DNA from 3 places in the Bradyrhizobium sp. HKCCYLS2038 genome. Region 3 is predicted to be linked to each of the others. Evidence: predicted binding sites of a transcription regulator. Region 3 holds the regulator's gene; each other region holds the start of a gene.
The links. The regulator PhoB, encoded in region 3, activates phosphate uptake and scavenging genes when phosphate is short. The targets are predictions, from matches to a motif close to TGTCATNNANCTGTCAT.
Positions count from the first base shown of each region.

Region 1: a site for PhoB is predicted at 2,754-2,770, ahead of ACQR1I_RS13375 (UDP-2,3-diacylglucosamine diphosphatase). Genes of this name have one in related genera too.
Region 2: a site for PhoB is predicted at 952-968, ahead of ACQR1I_RS15870 (RNA degradosome polyphosphate kinase). Genes of this name have one in related genera too.

Region 1 is NZ_JBNPTM010000002.1:915,614-921,948, reverse strand. Features, by position in the region: gene ACQR1I_RS13385 (tartrate dehydrogenase) at 1-1,055, shown strand, start outside; gene pyk (pyruvate kinase) at 1,211-2,629, shown strand; gene ACQR1I_RS13375 (UDP-2,3-diacylglucosamine diphosphatase) at 2,794-3,606, shown strand; gene ACQR1I_RS13370 (threonine ammonia-lyase) at 3,652-4,641, shown strand; gene ACQR1I_RS13365 (caspase family protein) at 4,652-6,331, opposite strand.
Region 2 is NZ_JBNPTM010000003.1:453,565-459,899, reverse strand. Features, by position in the region: gene ACQR1I_RS15870 (RNA degradosome polyphosphate kinase) at 1-879, opposite strand, end outside; gene ACQR1I_RS15865 (chromosomal replication initiator DnaA) at 1,029-1,706, opposite strand; gene ACQR1I_RS15860 (CDP-alcohol phosphatidyltransferase family protein) at 1,783-2,337, opposite strand; gene purM (phosphoribosylformylglycinamidine cyclo-ligase) at 2,495-3,568, shown strand; gene purN (phosphoribosylglycinamide formyltransferase) at 3,582-4,235, shown strand; gene ACQR1I_RS15845 (cold-shock protein) at 4,390-4,599, opposite strand; gene ACQR1I_RS15840 (autotransporter outer membrane beta-barrel domain-containing protein) at 4,958-6,100, shown strand; gene ACQR1I_RS15835 (LysR family transcriptional regulator) at 6,117-6,335, opposite strand, start outside.
Region 3 is NZ_JBNPTM010000006.1:29,399-35,733, forward strand. Features, by position in the region: gene ACQR1I_RS25285 (trypsin-like serine protease) at 1-798, opposite strand, end outside; gene phoB (phosphate regulon transcriptional regulator PhoB) at 932-1,639, opposite strand; gene phoU (phosphate signaling complex protein PhoU) at 1,656-2,372, opposite strand; gene pstB (phosphate ABC transporter ATP-binding protein PstB) at 2,402-3,226, opposite strand; gene pstA (phosphate ABC transporter permease PstA) at 3,223-4,098, opposite strand; gene pstC (phosphate ABC transporter permease subunit PstC) at 4,102-5,100, opposite strand; gene pstS (phosphate ABC transporter substrate-binding protein PstS) at 5,205-6,215, opposite strand.

The DNA.
Region 1 (6,335 bases), on a different contig from region 3:
CCGCCATCCCCGCCGACGGCATCGGCCCCGAGGTCATCTCCGCCGGCGTCCGCGTGCTCGAGGCGCTTGCGAAGCGCTCCGGCGATCTCAGCTTCAACGTCAAGACCTTCGACTGGGGCTCGGACTACTACAAGAAGCACGGCGTGATGATGCCGGCCGACGGCCTCACTGAGCTGAAGAAGTTCGATGCGATCTATTTCGGCGCCGTCGGTGCGCCCGATGTGCCCGACCACATCACGCTGTGGGGCCTGCGGCTGCCGATCTGCCAAGGTTTCGATCAGTACGCCAATGTGCGTCCGACCAAGATCCTGCCGGGCGTCGCCTCGCCGCTGCGCAATGTCGGCGTCGGCGATCTCGACTGGGTGATTGTGCGCGAGAACTCGGAAGGGGAATATGCCGGCATGGGCGGCCGCGCGCATCGTGGGCTGCCGGAAGAGGTCGGCACCGAAGTCGCGGTGTTCACCCGCGTCGGCGTCACCCGCATCATGCGCTACGCCTTCAAGCTGGCGCAGTCGCGGCCGCGCAAGTTTCTCACCGTCGTCACCAAGTCGAACGCGCAGCGCCATGGCATGGTGATGTGGGACGAGATCGCTGCCGAGGTCGCGCGTGAATTTCCCGACGTGACCTGGGACAAGATGCTGGTCGACGCGATGACGGTGCGCATGACGCTGCAGCCGAAGAGCCTCGACACCATCGTCGCGACCAATCTGCATGCCGACATTCTCTCCGATCTCGCCGGTGCGCTCGCCGGCAGCCTCGGCGTCGCGCCGACTGGCAACATCGATCCGGAGCGGCGCTTTCCGTCGATGTTCGAGCCGATCCACGGCTCGGCGTTCGACATCACCGGCAAGGGCATCGCCAATCCCGTTGCGACATTCTGGACCGGCGCGCAGATGCTCGAGCATCTCGGCGAGAAGGACGCGGCCATCAGGCTGATGGTAGCGGTGGAGAAGGTGTGTGCAGCCGGCATACTGACGCCGGATGTCGGCGGCAAGGCGACGACCAAGGACGTGACAGATGCGGTCATCGATGCGATCCACGGCTCCAATGTCTGAGGCGTGCAAATCTCCCGTACAATCTCGGCGTGCCCGGCGTCGCGCTTGCAATGAACGCTGCGGGGCGTATACCAGCGCTTCCGCTGCGTCCGCGCATGCCAATCACATGCATGTCATCAAGACGCGACACATGAGCTAGGCAGAAAGGGCACTATATGCGTCGTCACCGTCGAGCCAAGATCGTCGCGACCGTCGGCCCCGCGAGCAATTCTCCGGAGATGTTGAAGGCGTTGTTCCTTGCCGGTGTCGACACGTTTCGTCTCAACTTCAGCCACGGTACGCAGGCCGATCACGCCAAGGTCCATGCCGCGATCCGCGCGCTGGAAAAGGACGTGCAGCGCCCGATCGGCATCCTGATGGATCTGCAGGGGCCGAAAATTCGCGTCGGCACGCTGCGCGACAAGAAGATCCAGGTCGAAGCCGGCGAGACCATTCGCTTCGTGCTCAAAGGCACCGAGGGCGACAAGAGTGCCATTCCGCTTCCGCATCCGGAGATCTTTGCGGCAGTCGCGCCAGGTCACGATCTTCTGATCGATGACGGCCGCGTGCGCGTGCGCGTCATGGGGCTGGGTGACGACTGGATCGAGGCGAAGGTGATCGTCAGCGGCGCGATCTCCAATCACAAGGGCGTCAATCTGCCGGGCACCATTCTGGAGCTGTCGCCACTGACGGCCAAGGACCGCTCCGATCTCGCGTTCGGGCTCAAGCTCGGCGTCGACTGGGTCGCGCTGTCGTTCGTGCAGAAGCCGTCGGACGTGCTGGAGGCGAGGGGCCTGATCAACGGCCGCGCCGGCATCATGTCGAAGATCGAGAAGCCCGCGGCGCTGGATCGCATCGACGACATCATCCAGCTGTCGGATGCGATCATGGTGGCGCGTGGCGATCTCGGTGTCGAGATTCCGAATGAGGACGTGCCGGGCAAGCAGAAGGAGCTGGTGCGCGCCTGCCGGCTCGCGGTGAAGCCGGTGATCGTGGCAACGCAGATGCTGGACTCGATGGTGGCGACGCCGACGCCGACGCGCGCCGAGGTCTCCGACGTCGCGACCGCGATCTATGACGGCGCCGATGCCGTGATGCTGTCGGCGGAATCGGCCAGCGGGCAATATCCGCGCGAGGCGGTGGCGATGATGGACAGCATCATCAAGGCGACCGAGAACCACAAGATGTACGGCTCGCTCATCCAGGCGACGCAGCCCGACGAGGAGCAGACACCGCCGCATGCCGTGGCGACTGCGGCGGCCGACCTCGCCTCGGCCATTCACGCCAGGACGATCGTCGCCTATACGTCGAGCGGCACCTCGGCCTCGCGCGTCGCCCGCAAGCGGCCGAGCCTGCCGATTCTCGCGATCACGCCGAACGAGGACACGTCGCGGCGGATGTGCCTGCTGTGGGGCGCGCACAGCGTGCTGTCGCAGGACGTGCAGAGCTACGAGGAGATGGTCGAGCGCGCGACCGTGCTCGCGGTCCAGGAGGAGTTCGCGGCCGCAGGCGACCTGCTCGTCGTCGTTGCCGGCATCCCGTTCGCGCAGGCCGGCACGACGAACAATCTGCGCGTCGTCGCCGTGCCCCGATAGGAGGCAGCCGATTCCCTGCCTGCGCCGCCTGCCTGTCGCCTGATTGTCGCACCCCGCTGGTATCGCGGGGCGTGGCGAATGACATCGCGAGTCGTCATGCGAACGGCCCTCGGGAGCCTCCGTTCGTCATCGCAGTGTCATCAGGGACTGTTAGGTGGGCGCGCATGGGACTTGAGACTGCTGGTGAAGAAAGCCCGACGAAGCGCTTTCGGACGTTGTTCATCTCCGACGTACATCTCGGAGCCAGGGGCTCGCAGGCCAATCTCCTCGTCGATTTCCTGCGGCACCACGACGCCGACACCATCTACCTGGTCGGCGACATCATCGACGGCTGGGCGCTCAAGTCGAGCTGGCACTGGCCGCAGTCGCACAACGACCTCGTGCAGAAGATGCTGCGCAAGGCGCGCAAGGGCGCCAAGATCGTCTACGTGCCGGGCAATCACGACGAGTTCCTGCGCGGCTATTACGGCACGCATTTCGGCGGCATCGACGTCGTCGAGAACATCGTCCACACCGGGACGGACGGGAAGCGCTATCTCATCATTCACGGCGACATCTTCGATCTCGTCGTGCAGAACGCCCGCTGGCTCGCCCATCTCGGCGACAAGGCCTATGATTTCGCGATCCAGATGAACCGTCTGGTCAACTTCTTCCGCCGCATGTTCGGCGTGCCCTATTGGTCGCTGTCGCAATGGGCAAAGCAGAAGGTCAAGAACGCGGTGAACTACATCGGCGCGTTCGAGACCGCGCTCGCGTCCGAGGCGCGGCGGCATGGTGCCGACGGCGTGATCTGCGGCCACATCCATTGTGCCGTCATCCGCGACCAGGATGGCATCCGCTACATGAATTGCGGCGACTGGGTCGAGAGCTGTACGGCCCTGGTCGAGCACGAGGACGGCCGCTTCGAGATCCTGACCTGGACCGACCCGCAGCGCCAGCCCGCCGCGGTTCCGCAACTGGCGGCGCGCGCGGCTTGAGGCTGTCCCTTGCTTCGCGGCGATCGGGCGCGGTAAAATGCGAGCATGGCAGCCCATGCTCCGATCCCGTCCGTCACCGTCGCCGACATCGATGCGGCGGCCCGTGTTCTTGCACCCGTCGCCGTGCGGACACCGTTGTTACCGGCACCGGTGCTCAGCGATCTGTTCAAGGCGAACGTGTTCGTGAAGCCCGAGGTGCTGCAGCGGACCGGCTCGTTCAAGTTCCGCGGCGCCTACAACAAGCTCGCCTCGATCCCGAAGGACGCCCACGGCAGAGGCGTCGTCGCGTTTTCCTCCGGCAATCATGCCCAGGGCGTCGCCCATGCCGCCCAGCTGTTCGGCATGCACGCCACCATCGTGATGCCCTCCGACGCGCCGGTGGCCAAGCGCGAGCGGACCAAGGCGTTTGGCGCCGACGTCGTGCTGTACGATCGCGACCGTGAGGACCGCGAGGCGATCGCCCGCGACATCGCCGCGAAGCGTGGCTCGACCGTGGTGCCGCCTTATGATGATCCGTTCGTGATCGCGGGGCAGGGCACGGTCGGCCGCGAGATCGCCGAGGATCTCGCCGCGCTCGGATCGTCGCCTGATCTGGTGGTCGTCCCGGCTTCGGGCGGCGGCTTGCTCGCCGGCGTCTCGACAGCGGTCAAGGCGCGCTATCCGCAGACCCAGATGGTCGTCGCCGAGCCCAAGGGCTTTGATGACCATGCCCGCTCGCTCCGCGCCGGGCATCGCGAGGCGCATGGGGCCAAGGGGCGCACCATCTGCGACGCGCTGATGGCCGCGATCCCCGGCGAGATCACCTTCGCCATCAATAGCCGGCTGCTGTCGGCCGCGGTGGAAGCCTCGGATGACGAAGTGGGCCGCGCGGTCGCTTTCGCGTTCCGGGAGTTGAAGCTCGTCGTCGAGCCCGGCGGCTCGGTAGGCCTTGCAGCGCTGCTGGCGGGCCGGCTCGAAGTGGCCGGCAAGACGGTGGTGATCGTCCTCTCCGGCGGCAATGTCGATGCCGAGCTCTACGCCAGGCTGATCGCCTGAGCCAACGGCCTCAGCGGAAGCCGAGGCCGCCCCGGGAAAATCCGCCGCCCCCCTGACGCTGGCCGGATTGGGCAAAATGCGACGGGCCAGGCCCCCGCGTCAGCGCGGGGCGCGACGCGTCGAAGTTCGGCTTGAACGGGCCGGACTTGCCACCGGGACGACGGACGTCGTGCGTCTCGAACGGGCGTCCCGTGACGCGTTTGAGAGGATCGCGCTGGATCTTGGTCGCCGCAGGCGGATTCGACGGCGGCACGATCTTGTCGACGATCTTGTTCTGACCGGACAGCCGCCCATCGAGCACCTTGCCAGGAACGGTGTTGTTGATGGGCTTGCCATTGGTGACGACCGTCGGCGGCAGGTTCTTGGTCGGCAGGTTCGGCAGCGGCGCGGGACGGACCTGGACGCCGCCGTTGAGTGGACGCATGACCGGGACCATGTGCGGCGGCACCATCAGGCGGCTGGGCTGCAGCACCGGGATGGTCCTGGGCTGGACCTGCAGCCGGATCGCGACCGGCGCATAGGGGCTATCGGCGTAGGAGTCGCTGAAGCTCTTGTAGGCAGCCGGCGAGTTCGCCAGCACCGTCTGGTGCCACGCGACGGCCTGCACCAGGCCGGCGAGCAGCGCACGGATGCGGTCGGCGAGCGGATCGCGCGGGTACAGCTCGATGAACTCGCGGTAGTATTGCGGACGGTTCTCCGACAGCACGTAGTCATAGGCCTGCCGCACCGACCGGCTGGGCAGGTTGGCTGCCATCTGCACCACCGGCGCATTGTCCGCCGGTCGTGCCGCGGCGACCAACGTGTCGCCGAAGAAGGTGAAATCGCTGGTCAGGGATGAGCTTTCCCACGGCGTCTGCCGGCCATCGGTCGTCTGGTTGACCTGCAGACGAATGCGCTTGAACAGCTGCTCGATCGGCTGGTTCGGCTGTCGCGCGAGATTGAGAAACGCCTGCGTATAGGGACTGTGCTCGCCGCGTCCGTCGAGCGCCTCTTCGCCGGGCGAAGTCGAGTAGCCGACGATCGAACCGTTGGGTGCATCGACGATGGCAAGGCCGCGGCCGGCATCGTTGACGGCGGGAAACGGGTTGTTGCGGCAGGCATCGAGCACGACGATCCGCAGGCGGCTGGGAACGGCATCGAGCGTGGCCATCAGGTCGACCAGGCGGATCGTGCTCGTCGTCAGGTCTGAGGGAGCGGAAATGCGCGCGTCGATCGGAATGAGATAGTTCTCACCCGCCAGCTGAACGCCGTGACCGGCGTAGTAGACCATGGCGACGGCGTTCGGCCCGTGGGCGGCGACGCGGCTCGAGAAATCCTGCACCACCTTGAGCATCTCGGTCTGTGTCAGGTCGGTCGCGGTGATCACCTCGAAGCCCGCCGAATTCAAAAGCTTGGCGACGGCATGGGCGTCATTGTCGGGGTTCTCCAGCGGCGGAGCGTTCTGATAGCTTCCATTGCCGATCACCAGCGCCACGCGCGGCTCAGTACCTTGCGCGGTCGCGATCGGAGCGGCATCCGTGGTCGCTGGCGGCGCTGCGACGAGTGCACGGGGCGGCGTCTGCAGGTCGTCGATCTCGCTGCTGGCGGCGAGCGCCGGGCTTCGACCGAGTGCAGCGATCAAGACCAGAAGTCCGGCGACGAGCAGGAGCTTCCAATCGAAGTAACGGGAGCGGGACAGCGGAGCGGACACGGCG
Region 2 (6,335 bases), on a different contig from region 3:
GCGGCGCAGCTCCTCCGGCATGTTGGCCTCGATCTCGAGCCGGATCACCGAGCCGCGGCGCCGCCGCTTCAGTGCGGTCTCGAACAGCCGCACCAGGTCCTCGGCCTCTTCCTCGATCTCGATCTCGCTGTCGCGGATGATGCGGAACGCGCCCTGACCCTTGACGGTGTAGCCGGGGAACAGCCGGCCGATGAACAGGCCGGTCGCCTGTTCGAGCGTGATCAGGCGGATCACTCCGTCCTTGGCGCCGGGGAAGCGGATGAAGCGGTCGAGCTTGCCGGGCATGCGGATGAGCGCGTTCATCGGCCTGCCATCGGCGGTGCGCGTCAGCTGCAACGCGACCGTGAAGCCGAGGCTCGGGATGAACGGGAACGGATGCGCCGGGTCGATCGCCAGTGGTGTCAGCAGCGGAAAGATGTTGGCGAGGAAGTGGTCCTCGATCCAGGTCCGCTCGGTCTTGGTGACGTCCTGGCCGTCGACCAGCACGATGCCGAGCTCGGCGAGAAACTTGCGCAGGTCGCGCCAGATCGCCTGCTGGTCGATGGCGAGCTGCGACACGGTCTCGTTGATCAGCTTCAGCTGTTCGGTCGGCGTCAGCCCGTCCGGGCTGCGCTCGGCGATGCCCTCGCGCACCTGGGCGCGGATGCCGGCGACGCGGACCATGAAGAATTCATCAAGGTTGTTGGCCGAAATCGACAGGAAGCGCACCCGCTCCAGCGCCGGATGCCGCGGATTGACCGATTCCTCGAGAACGCGACGGTTGAAATGCAGCCAGGACAGCTCCCGGTTGATGAAGCGCTCCGGGCTCGAGGCGATCTTGAGCGGGGATGCGGAAACCGGCTCTTTATCTTGAATCTCAATGGCTTGTTCGGTGTCCATCAGAACTTTGTTCCATATCCGATAACGGCATCAAATCAGTCGTGCGCAGCGGCGGACCGTAGCTCAATTGGAATGACCAGGGGATGACGTTCCCGACACCATTGAGGTTCCCCCGATGTCAGCCGTCAAGATGCCGGCAGGGGACCACGTCAGAGGGGGCGCAGCAGTTCGGCGGCGAGCGCCCGGGTCACCGGCCGTCCCAGCCGCAGTGACTCCTCGTCCAGCAGCGCAATGGTCCGGCGCGCGGCGGCGTAGGAGCGCTCGATGCGGGTGGTGAGATAGCTCACGACCGTCTCGTCGATCGACAGCTGCCGGTCCGCCGCCAGCTTGACGATGAGGGCGCGGAACAGCTGGTCGTCGGGCGGCAGCAGGGTGATCACCGGCACGGCGCGCAGCCGCGACTTGAGGTCGCTCAGCGCGACCGGCATCGCGATGGGCGCGTCACGCGCGGTGATCAGCACGAAGGCCTCGTCCTGGCGCGCCAGATTGAGCAGGTGAAAAAGGGCCCGCTCGTCGAGATCGGCCGCAGTCAGATCTTCCAGCACCAGGGCACCGGTGGCGAGCGCGCCCGGGACGGCGCTCGCTTCCAGTGCATGCGCCGACAGCGAACGGGCGCCGGCGCGCTCGGCCCAGATCGCGGCCAGATGGCTTTTCCCGGAGCCGTCGGGCCCGACGAGAAACATCGTCCGTGCCGGCCATTCCGGCCAAGCGTCGATCAGGGCCAGCCCGGCCGCGTTGCCGGCGCCTTCGAGGAAATTGTCCCGTGTCAGGCTTTCCGCGTGTGGCAGCGTGAAGGCCAGCTGACGCGGGGGAATGTGGCCGGCCAAGTTTGACGTGCTCCCTGTGATGGCGTGCGCGAGACGTGACAATCGTGAATCGCTGCGGCGGGCCTGCTGCACCGATTCATCGCACCTCGATGGTGTTCATGTGGCGAACCCATTCGACCAGATAAAGCCCGACCGACACGAGGGTAAAGGCCGTTACCAGCACCATCAGCACCGCATCATAGGGTTTCGGCTCGAAGCCGAAGCTGAGCGAGGCCAGCACCAGGGCTGCAAATCCGACCTGGGCTGCCGTGTTCAGCTTCGAGACCATCAGCGGCTTCATCGCGACCGGGCGGTCGAACAGCCAGGAGACGATCACGGCCGCGACGATCATGATGTCGCGCGAGACCACCAGGATCACGATCCAGCGCGGGATGGCCCCCCAGATGCCCAGGGTGACGAAGATCGACACCAGCAGCGCCTTGTCCGCCAGCGGATCCAGCAGCGCACCGAGTTCGGATCGCAGATTGAACCGCTTGGCCAGGAAGCCGTCCACGGCATCGCTGACCCCGGCGACGACGAACACCAGGAAGGCAACTTCCATCTCACCGGCGGCGATGGCCCAGACGACGATCGGAACCAGCAGGATTCGACCCAGCGTAATCAGGTTGGGGAGACTGTGGGGAATGGTCACGCAGCAGGTCCCGACGGCAACTCGATCAAAACACCACCCGATTCCGAAGCAGGGCGAACCGGTCCGGTTCCTAGATAGTATGGGGACGAGCCCCTTGCGAGCCATTGCGCGCAGCCGGAATCCGACGTAACCAGCGGCCAGATTAGGGGTTTTGACCATGACCGAGCGCAAGAACGGGCTCACTTATGCAGATTCGGGCGTCGATATCGACGCCGGCAATCGTCTGGTCGACATGATCAAGCCCCTGGTGCGCGCGACCGCCCGCGCCGGCGCCGATGCCGAGATCGGCGGTTTTGGCGGCCTGTTCGACCTCAAGGCGGCCGGCTTCAAGGATCCGATCCTGGTCGCCGCGACCGACGGCGTCGGCACCAAGGTGAAGATCGCGATCGAGACCGGGCTGCATGGCGGGATCGGCATCGATCTCGTCGCCATGTCGGTCAATGATCTCGTGGTGCAGGGCGCCGAGCCGCTGTTCTTCCTCGACTACTTCGCCTGCGGCAAGCTCGATCCGGAGGCCACCGCCTCGATCGTGGCCGGCATCGCCGAAGGCTGCCGCGAATCCGGCTGCGCCCTGATTGGCGGCGAGACGGCGGAGATGCCGGGCCTCTACAAGGACGGCGACTACGATCTCGGCGGCTTTGCCGTCGGTGCGGCCGAACGCGGCACGCTGCTGCCGTCGCCGGACATCGCCGCCGGCGACGTCGTCCTGGGGCTGGCCTCATCCGGCGTGCATTCCAACGGCTATTCGCTGGTGCGCAAGATCGTCGCGCAGTCCGGTCTCGGCTTCGACGCGCCTGCGCCGTTCGCGCCGGTGCTGACACTGGGCGCGGCGCTGCTGACGCCGACGCGGCTGTATGTGAAGTCCTGCCTGCGGGCGATCCGCGAGACTGGCGCAGTCAAGGGGCTAGCCCACATCACGGGCGGCGGCTTCACCGACAACATTCCGCGCGTGCTGCCGAAACATCTCGGCGTCTCGATCGACCTGCCGCGCCTGCCGGTGCTGCCGGTGTTCAAATGGCTGGCGGAGCAGGGCGGCATCGCCCAGCTCGAGCTGCTGCGCACCTTCAACTGCGGCATCGGCATGATCGCGATCGTCAAGGCCGAGGCCGTCGACGCCGTCACCGAGGTGCTGACCGCTGGTGGCGAGCATGTCGCGCGTCTCGGCGAGGTCGTTCCTGCGAGCGGCGACCAGCGCGTGATCTACACCGGCGCGCTCGACCTGGCGCTGTGAGACGAGTGGCCCGATGAAGCGGCGCGTTGCCATCCTGATCTCCGGCCGTGGTTCGAACATGGCCGCGTTGATCCGCGCCGCGGCGCAGCCGGAGTTTCCGGCGGAGATCGCCGTCGTGATCTCCAACCGCGCCGATGCTGCGGGTCTGCAGAAGGCCGCCGAGAACGGCATCGCCGTCGAGATCATCGAGAGCAAGCCGTTCGGCAAGGACCGCGCCGGCTTCGAAGCCAAGCTGCAGCAGGCGCTGGATGCGCGTGGCATCGAGCTGATCTGTCTCGCCGGCTTCATGCGATTGTTCACGGCGGAGTTCGTCCAGCGCTGGTATGGCAGGATGCTCAACATCCATCCGTCGCTGCTGCCGTCCTTCCCTGGTCTCGATCCTCACGGCCAGGCGTTGCGTACCGGCGTCAAGATCTCCGGCGCCACGGTCCATTTCGTCATTCCGGAAACGGATGCCGGCCCGATCGTGATGCAGGGCGCCGTCGTCGTCAGGGACGCGGACACGCCCGATACGCTGTCGGAGCGCATTCTCCGTGTCGAGCACCGCATCTATCCCGAGGCGCTGCGGCTGCTGGCCAAGGGGCTGGTGCGACTGGAAGGCGATCTCTGCCGCACATCGTCGGTGTCGGAGACCGATGCGATTTTGGTCTGGCCCGCGGCGTCGTAGCTCGCTTGCGCACAAAAAAATCCCCGGCGAGGCCGGGGAACATCAAGGCTGCCCTTGCAACCGCGACGCAGTCTAGAGATCCGCATGCTCTGCGGATATTGGCCATTGATACGCAGGAGAACGCAGGCGAAGCTGCTCCTGCTTGTTAGCTGTCTCAGGACACCTTCAAGTTCTCGGCTGACGTCTTGCCGCGGCTTTCCACCAGATCATATTCGATGGCCTGGTTTTCGTTGAGCGTCGTCAGCCCCGCGCGTTCCACGGCCGAGATGTGGACGAAGACGTCCTTGTCTCCGCCGGACGGCTTGATGAAGCCATAACCCTTGGTCGGGTTGAACCATTTCACGCTGCCTTTGTAGCTCGGCATCGCTGTCTCCTCGTCTGGACGAAAAAAAGACGCGGCCACGCTCTCGCGTGCCACGCCACAAACGGGCTTCCCGAAGTCTGCTGGATTTCAGTGGTCACGAAACGCACAGTCGAACGGCCAATCCGATTGTGCTCGGATTGCATCACGATTTTCCGTTGATATCAAGTTTGCGCAGGCTGGGCGGACGCGTCGCGGCGTCGCGCCGGCCAGCTTGCGCCAGCGGTATTTGTTGTGGCGCGGGAACCACATTTCTCTGCAGCGCGGCTGGGCGGCGGCAGAGCTGGATTGACCGGCATGGGGAACTGCGGGCAAATCGTCTCGGCCGATATTTAACAAATTTGGACTGGTGACCGCATCGATGCGTGGGGCATCTCGGACAAGGCAGAACGGGCGAAGCCGCCCCGGGGCACGTTGCGGGGCTCCGGCTGTGCGGGCCTTCGGCTTGGCGGTCGTCCTGGTCTGCACGCAGGCGCAGGCGGAGAGCCTGCCCAGTGTCGCCGCCGGTCCGCTACCGAGCCCGTCGCCCAGCCCGACCCCCGCGGCTGTCAGTGCCGACCTGTCGTCGGGACAAGCCGTGCTCAATCGCGGATCGAGCTTCCTCGAGCGTCTCGGAACCGAGGCGACGCACGGTGGCAACCGGCTGCTGCGCAGCAATCCCGGCGGCGGCGGCGCTTCCGAGGCTTCGGAGGCGCCGAGGTTCCGGACATGGGGCGAGACCTACGGCATCACGGCCCGGGCCAGCGCCCAGGGTGACTTCGCGGGCGACCGACGGACGACCTGGGGCGGCGTCGCCGGTCTCGGCATGCGCGTCATCCCCGGCGTGAACATCGGCCTGTCGGTCGACCAGAGCCGCACCTGGGTCGATGTGCCGCTGGCGCTGCAGTCGGCCACGCTCGACCTGACCCAGTTCGGCTTCAACGCCTCGGTCGACAACGGTCCGTGGACCTGGGCGATCGCGGTCGTCCACGGCTTTGGCGGCATCAATGCGCGGCGCGACACCGGTTTCGGAGCGGCCACTTCGGCCTACGCCGCCCACATCACCGGTGTGTTGAGCGAGATCGACTATTATTGGAGTGTCGGCGAGAGCCGCGTCGTGCCCAAGCTGGCCTTGGAATATGCGCGCGCCACCACGGCTGCGTTCCAGGAGAGCGGCGGGCTGGATCCGGTGTCGGTGAGCGGCACCTCGCTGGAGCGTGCGCGCATTCTGGTCGGGGCCGAGGTCGGTCGTTACTTCGTGGTCGACGGCAAGATCCTCGATCTCTCCGCCTACGCCAAGTTCGTCGACAATGTCGTACAGAATCTCGGCTCGCTGACCGTGAGCCTTGGCCCACAGAGCATCACGCTGCAGGGATTGGGCGAGGGACGCTATGGAGCCGACGCTGGCGCGGCGATGTCATTGTCATTGACCCGCACCGCCCGCATCTATCTGAACTACGACGCGAAGCTCCGGTCCGTGCTGCAATCGCACCAGGGCACGCTCGGCGTCGAGCTGAAATGGTAGAGCGACCGGCCGTTCCCTAGACCGGCTTCGGAGCGACGTAGCTGCTGAAACCCGCGGTTTCCCGCGCTTGCGCCATCAACGGCACGAGATCGAGCGGATGAATGAATTCATCGCGGAAACAGGCGTGCGCCTTCGGGTCGAAAATCTGCTTCAGCCAATCGATGACGATCTTGTGCCGCTCGGAGTTGCGGAACTCCTTGTGATAGGTCAGCCACAGGTCCATGTGATAGTTGAT
Region 3 (6,335 bases):
GGGGCTGACCAGCGTCACGCCGTTGAACACGCAATGCGCCGCCGTCAGCACCACGCGCGGGGCCACCAGCGTTCCCGTGCACGAGCCTCCGGTGCTGAACTGCGCCACGGTGACGACGCCGATCGCCGACGCCGGCCACGAGGTGGGATCGACGACATCGCCGAAATGACGGTCGAGTCCGAGCAGCTGCTCGGGGCGCGGATTGACGATGCCCGCGTCAGTCGATTCCGGCTTCGGACGCCACGCCGCGATCGTCGCCTCGGCCTGCTGCCGCTGCGCGTCGTTGAGCCTCGCCCGCTGGAGCTCGCGACCGGCCGATCTGACGCCGTTGCGGCCGGCCATCACCAGCCAGGCATAACCTTGGATCACGTCCCGGGTCATGACTTGGCCGTCGAGCATCATCAGGCCGAGCATGTATTGCGACTGGGCGAAGCCCTGCGCGGCGGCGCGGTTGAACCAGCGTCCGGCTTCGCCGTGATCGCGGGCGGCGCCCTCACCGTTGAAATAGGCGATGCCGAGATAGTGCTGTGCGACGGCGAGCCCCTGATCGGCAGCCTTGCGGTACCAGACCAGCGCCTCGGTCGGATTGCGCGGCACGCCCCAGCCGAAGGCAGTCATGAAGCCGAGGTCGAACTGCGCCCGCGCATCGCCTTTGGCGGCGAGCGGCTGCAGACGGCGTAGCGCCGACGCGGACTGTCCATTCGCCGCGGCTGCGACGGCGTCCTCGAGCTCGGCGGCCGAGGCGCTCGTGACTGCACCGAGCAGCACGGAAAGAATGATGATGAGGGGCTTGATCAAGGGCGTCCGCTGCGACTGGCAACACCGAGATGGGTCGTCCAGCCAAGATGATCAAGACGGCGGCGGCGTGGCGGAAAGCGGACGATGAACTCCTTAATGCTTAATGCTGCCGGCCATCAGGCCGGTCCGCCGCTCACGCCTGCTCGGATTTGGCGAAGCGGTCGTCGAGCGCATAGCCGGCGCCGCGCACGGTGCGGATCGGGTCCTGCTCGCGGCCGGGATTGAGCAGCTTGCGCAGGCGGCCGATATGAACGTCGACGGTGCGCTCGTCGATATAGATGTCGCGGCCCCACACGCTGTCGAGCAACTGCTCGCGGCTGAACACGCGACCGGGATGCTCCAGGAAAAATTCGAGCAGCCGGTACTCGGTCGGGCCGAGATCGATCGGCCGTCCCGATCGCGCGACGCGGCGCTTCTCGCGGTCGAGCTCGATGTCGCCATAGGACAGGATCGTCGCGAGCCGCTCCGGGATCGCCCGGCGCAGCAGGCCCTTCACCCGCGCCAGCAGCTCGGGCACCGAGAACGGCTTGACGATGTAGTCGTCGGCGCCGGTCGCGAGCCCGCGCACGCGCTCGCTCTCCTCGCCGCGCGCCGTCAGCATGATGATCGGCAGCTGCTTGGTCTCGGACCGCGCCCGCAGCCGCCGGCACAGCTCGATGCCGGACAGGCCCGGCAACATCCAGTCGAGCACGACGAGATCGGGAATGCGCTCCTTCAGCCGCGTATCGGCCTCGTCGCCGCGCCCCACCGTCTCGACCTCGTAGCCCTCGGTCTCGAGATTATAGCGCAGGAGCGTGGTCAGCGCCTCTTCGTCTTCCACCACCAGAATGCGCGCGGTCATGTCGAACGGGTCTTTCTCAGTTGCCGGGGATCGTCGCCGTGAAGCTCGTCATGTCGCCCTTCGGACGCTTGTCGACGATCGCCTGGCCCTCGATCATGTAGAACACGGTCTCCGCGATATTGGTCGCGTGATCGCCGATCCGCTCGATGTTCTTGGCGCAGAACATCAGATGGATGCAGAACGAGATGTTGCGCGGATCCTCCATCATGTAGGTGAGAAGCTCGCGGAACAGCGAGGTGCAGATGGCGTCGACCTCCTCGTCGCCCTTCCACACCGCCATTGCCGCCGGCAGATCATGCGCGGCATAGGCATCCAGCACCGACTTGACCTGCGACTGCACCAGATCGGTCATGTGCTCCAGGCCGCGGATCAGCTTGAGCGGATGGAAATCGCTCTCCAGCGCCGCGACGCGCTTGCCGATGTTCTTGGCGAGGTCGCCGATCCGCTCGAGATCGGTCGCGACGCGCATGGCGCCGACGATCTCGCGCAAATCGACCGCCATCGGCTGGCGGCGCGCGATGGTGAGCACGGCGCGCTCCTCGATCAGCCGCTGCAGACGGTCGACCTCGGCATCCGCGGTGACGACCTTCTGCCCGAGCGCCACGTCGCGCCGCACCAGTGCATCGACGGAATCGACGATCAGACGCTCGGCGAGGCCGCCCATCTCGGAGACGAGGCGGGTCAGATCCTGCAGGTCGCTGTCGAATGCCTTGGCGGTATGTTCACTGGCCATGATGATCTCCTGAAAGCAATGCGTCGGCGTCAGCCGAACCGGCCGGTGATGTAATCCTGGGTCCGCCGATCGCTCGGCGAGGTGAAGATCTTGTTGGTGTCGTCGAACTCGATCAGTTCGCCGAGATACATGAAGGCGGTCTTGTCGGAGACGCGCGCCGCCTGCTGCATGTTATGGGTGACGATCGCGATCGTGTAGTTCTCGGCGAGCTCCTGGATCAGCTCCTCGACCTTGGCGGTCGAGATCGGATCGAGCGCCGAGCACGGCTCGTCGAACAGGATCACCTCCGGCCGAACCGCCACGGTGCGGGCGATGCACAGGCGCTGCTGCTGGCCGCCGGACAGCGACAGGCCCGACGCGTTGAGCTTGTCCTTGACCTCGTTCCACAGCGCGCCGCCGCGCAGCGCCTTCTCGACCCGGTCGTCCATCTCGGACTTCGAGATCTTCTCATAGAGGCGGATGCCGAAGGCGATGTTCTCGTAGATCGTCATCGGGAACGGCGTCGGCTTCTGGAACACCATGCCGACCCGCGCGCGCAACAGATTGAGGTCGAGCTTGGGATCGAGGATGTTGGTGTTGTCCAGCATCAGCTGGCCGGTGGCGCGCTGGCCCGGATAGAGATCGTACATCCGGTTGAAGATCCGCAGCAGCGTGGACTTGCCGCAACCGGACGGGCCGATGAACGCCGTGACACGGTTGGTGCCGAGCGTCAGGTTGATGTTCTTCAGCGCGTGGTGATCGCCGTAGTAGAAATTCAGGTTGCGCGCGGTCACCTTGGCGGGCGCTTCGGGAAGCGGCTGGCCATGCAGGAGAGCGGGATTAGGTTGGCTGACGGAAACGGACAGTTCGGTCATTTTGCGTTCCTCTCGGCGCCGAGAATGCGTGCACCGACGTTCAGAGCGAGCACGGCCAGAGTGATGAGAAGGGCTCCGCTCCAGGCCAACTGCTTCCAATAAGCGTACGGGCTCTGGACGAAATTGTTGATGGTGACGGGCAGGTTCGCCATCGTCTTGAACAGGTTCAGGCTCCCGAACTGGTTCGACAGCGCGGTGAACAAGAGCGGCGCGGTCTCGCCGGCGACACGGGCGGTCGCGAGCAGGACGCCGGTGATGAGGCCCGACCGGGCCGCGCGATAGGCGATGCGGCGGATCACCAGCGAGCGCGGCAGGCCGAGCGCAGAGGCCGCCTCGCGCAGCGGGTTCGGCACCAGCAGCAGCATGTCCTCGGTGGTTCGGAGCACGACGGGGATCACGATCACGGCCAGCGCCAGCGCGCCGGCGATCGCCGAGAAGCCGCCCATCGGCACCACGACCGCGCCGTAGATGAAAAGGCCGATGATGATCGACGGCGCCGACAGCAGGATGTCGTTGATGAAGCGGATCACCGAGGTCAGCCGGTCGTTGCGGCCGTATTCGGCGAGATAGGTGCCGGCGAACAGGCCGAGCGGCGCACCGATGCCGACGCCGATCACGGTCATGATCACCGAGCCGACGATGGCGTTGCGCAGGCCGCCCTCGCTGGCGCCCGGCGGAGGCGTGTCGGCCGAGAACACCTGCACGCTCAGGCCGGCGAGACCGTTGTAGAACAGCGTGAACAGGATCAGCGCCAGCCAGGTGACGCCGAACGCCGCGGCGGCGATGCACAGGCCGCGGATCACGATGTCCTTGCGGCGGCGGCGGGCATAGATCGGATTGACGGTGTTGACCGGCATATCGACGGTGGACATGAGCTACTTCCCCGCCTTGGCTTCAAGCCGCGCCAGCATCAGCCGGGCGCTCGCGAGCACGAAAAAGGTGAGAACGAACAGCAGCAGACCGAGCAGGATCAGGCTCGACTGGTGCAGACCATCGCTCTCCTGGAACTCGGAGGCGATCGCGGCCGAGATCGTCGTGCCCGGCGCGAAGATCGAGGACGAGATCCGGAACGAGTTGCCGATGATGAAGGTCACCGCCATGGTCTCGCCGAGCGCGCGGCCCAGCGCCAGCATGACGCCGCCGATCACGCCGACGCGGGTGTACGGGATGACCACGCTGCGCACGACCTCCCAGGTGGTGCAGCCGACGCCATAGGCGGCTTCCTTCAGCACCGGAGGAACGGTCTTGAAGACGTCGACCGAGATCGAGGTGATGAAGGGCAGCACCATGATCGCCAGGATCAGCGAGGCGTTGAACAGGCTGAGATAGGACGGAGGTCCTGCAAAGATGTCCTGCAGCACCGGGATGTTGGCGCAGAGGCTGATCATGAACGGCTGGAACGTGGTCGCCAGGAACGGCCCCAGCACGAAGAAGCCCCACATGCCGTAGATGATCGAGGGAATGCCGGCGAGCAGCTCGATGGCCAGCCCGATCGGGCGCCGCAGCCATTGCGGGCACAGCTCGGTGAGGAAGATCGCAATGCCGAGACCCACGGGAATGGCGATCAACATCGCAATGAACGAGGTGACCAGCGTGCCGTAGATCGGGCCGAGCGCGCCGAGCACCGGCGGATCGGCCGAGGGCGCCCAGCGCTTGGTGAGCAGGAACTGGAAGCCATATTCCTTCATCGCCGGCCAGGCGCCGATGACCAGCGAGATGATGATGCCGCCGAGGATGAGCAGCACCGAGATCGCCGACAGCCGGGTGATCCAGTAGAACGTCACATCGCCGAGCTTGAAGGCGCTCAAGGCGCGGGCGCGGTCGTAAGGCCCTGCAGAGGCAGCTATATCGCCGACCTCGGATTGAACGGCCATTTCCGCCAACTCAGCCCCCTGTTTGTTGGACACGCTGGAAATCCGTGAGACCCGTCTGTCTCCTCCCCACGGTGGGGAGGAGACCGTTACCGATGCCGCTGAGATCAGCTCTTGATGTCGGCCGACCAGGTCTTCTCGATCAGCTTCACGACGCTGTCGGGCATCGGGATGTAGTCGAGATCCTCAGCCATCTTACCACCCTTCTCGAACGACCATTTGAAGAACTTGATCGCTTCCGCCGAGGCCGCCTTGTCGGTCGGTTCCTTGTGCATCAGGATGAAGGTCGCCGCCGTCATCGGCCAGGACTTGTCGCCCTGCTGGTTGGCAAGGATGACGTAGTAGCCGGGAGCCTTGGCCCAGTCGGCGTTGGCGGCGGCAGCCTGGAAGGCCTCGACGGTCGGCTGCACGGTCTTGCCGGCCTTGTTGACCATGCCGGTGTAGGTCAGCTTGTTCTGCTTGGCGTAGGCATATTCGACATAGCCGATCGCGTTCTTGGTCTGGCCGATGTTGCCGGACACGCCCTCATTGCCCTTGGCGCCGACGCCGACCGGCCACTCGACCGCGGTGTTGAAGCCGACCTTGCTCTTCCAGTCGGCGCTCGCCTCGGAGAGGTAATAGGTGAAGTTGAAGGTCGTGCCCGAACCGTCGGAGCGGCGCACGACGGCGATCGCATCGCCCGGCAGCTTGACATTGGGGTTGAGCTTCTTGATCGCGGCGTCGTCCCACTTGGTGATCTTGCCGAGATAGATGTTGGCGAGCGTCTCGCCGTCCAGCACCATCTCGCCGGGCTTCACGCCATCGAGATTGACGACCGGCACGATGCCGCCCATCACCATCGGCCACTGCACCAGGCCGTCCTTCTCGAGTTGCGCGGCCTTGAGCGGCGCGTCGGTGGCGCCGAAGGTCACGGTCTTGGCCTGGATCTGCTTGATGCCGCCGCCGGAGCCGATCGACTGGTAGTTCAGACCGTTGCCGGTCTCCTTCTTGTAGGCGTCGGCCCACTTCGAATAGATCGGGAACGGAAACGTCGCGCCCGCGCCGGTGATATCGGCGGCAAATGCCGACGTCGATGCGGCGACCAAGCCGGCAGCGACGAGTGCTTTGACGAAATTCATAGCTGGTCTCCATGCTCGGGAAGCGAAGCGCCATGTGCGCCCGATCGCGCTTCCCCGGCCGCTTTAAGGGGCCTCGATGCTGCTTTTATAAAGGTTCGATGACAGCTGGATGACAAACGC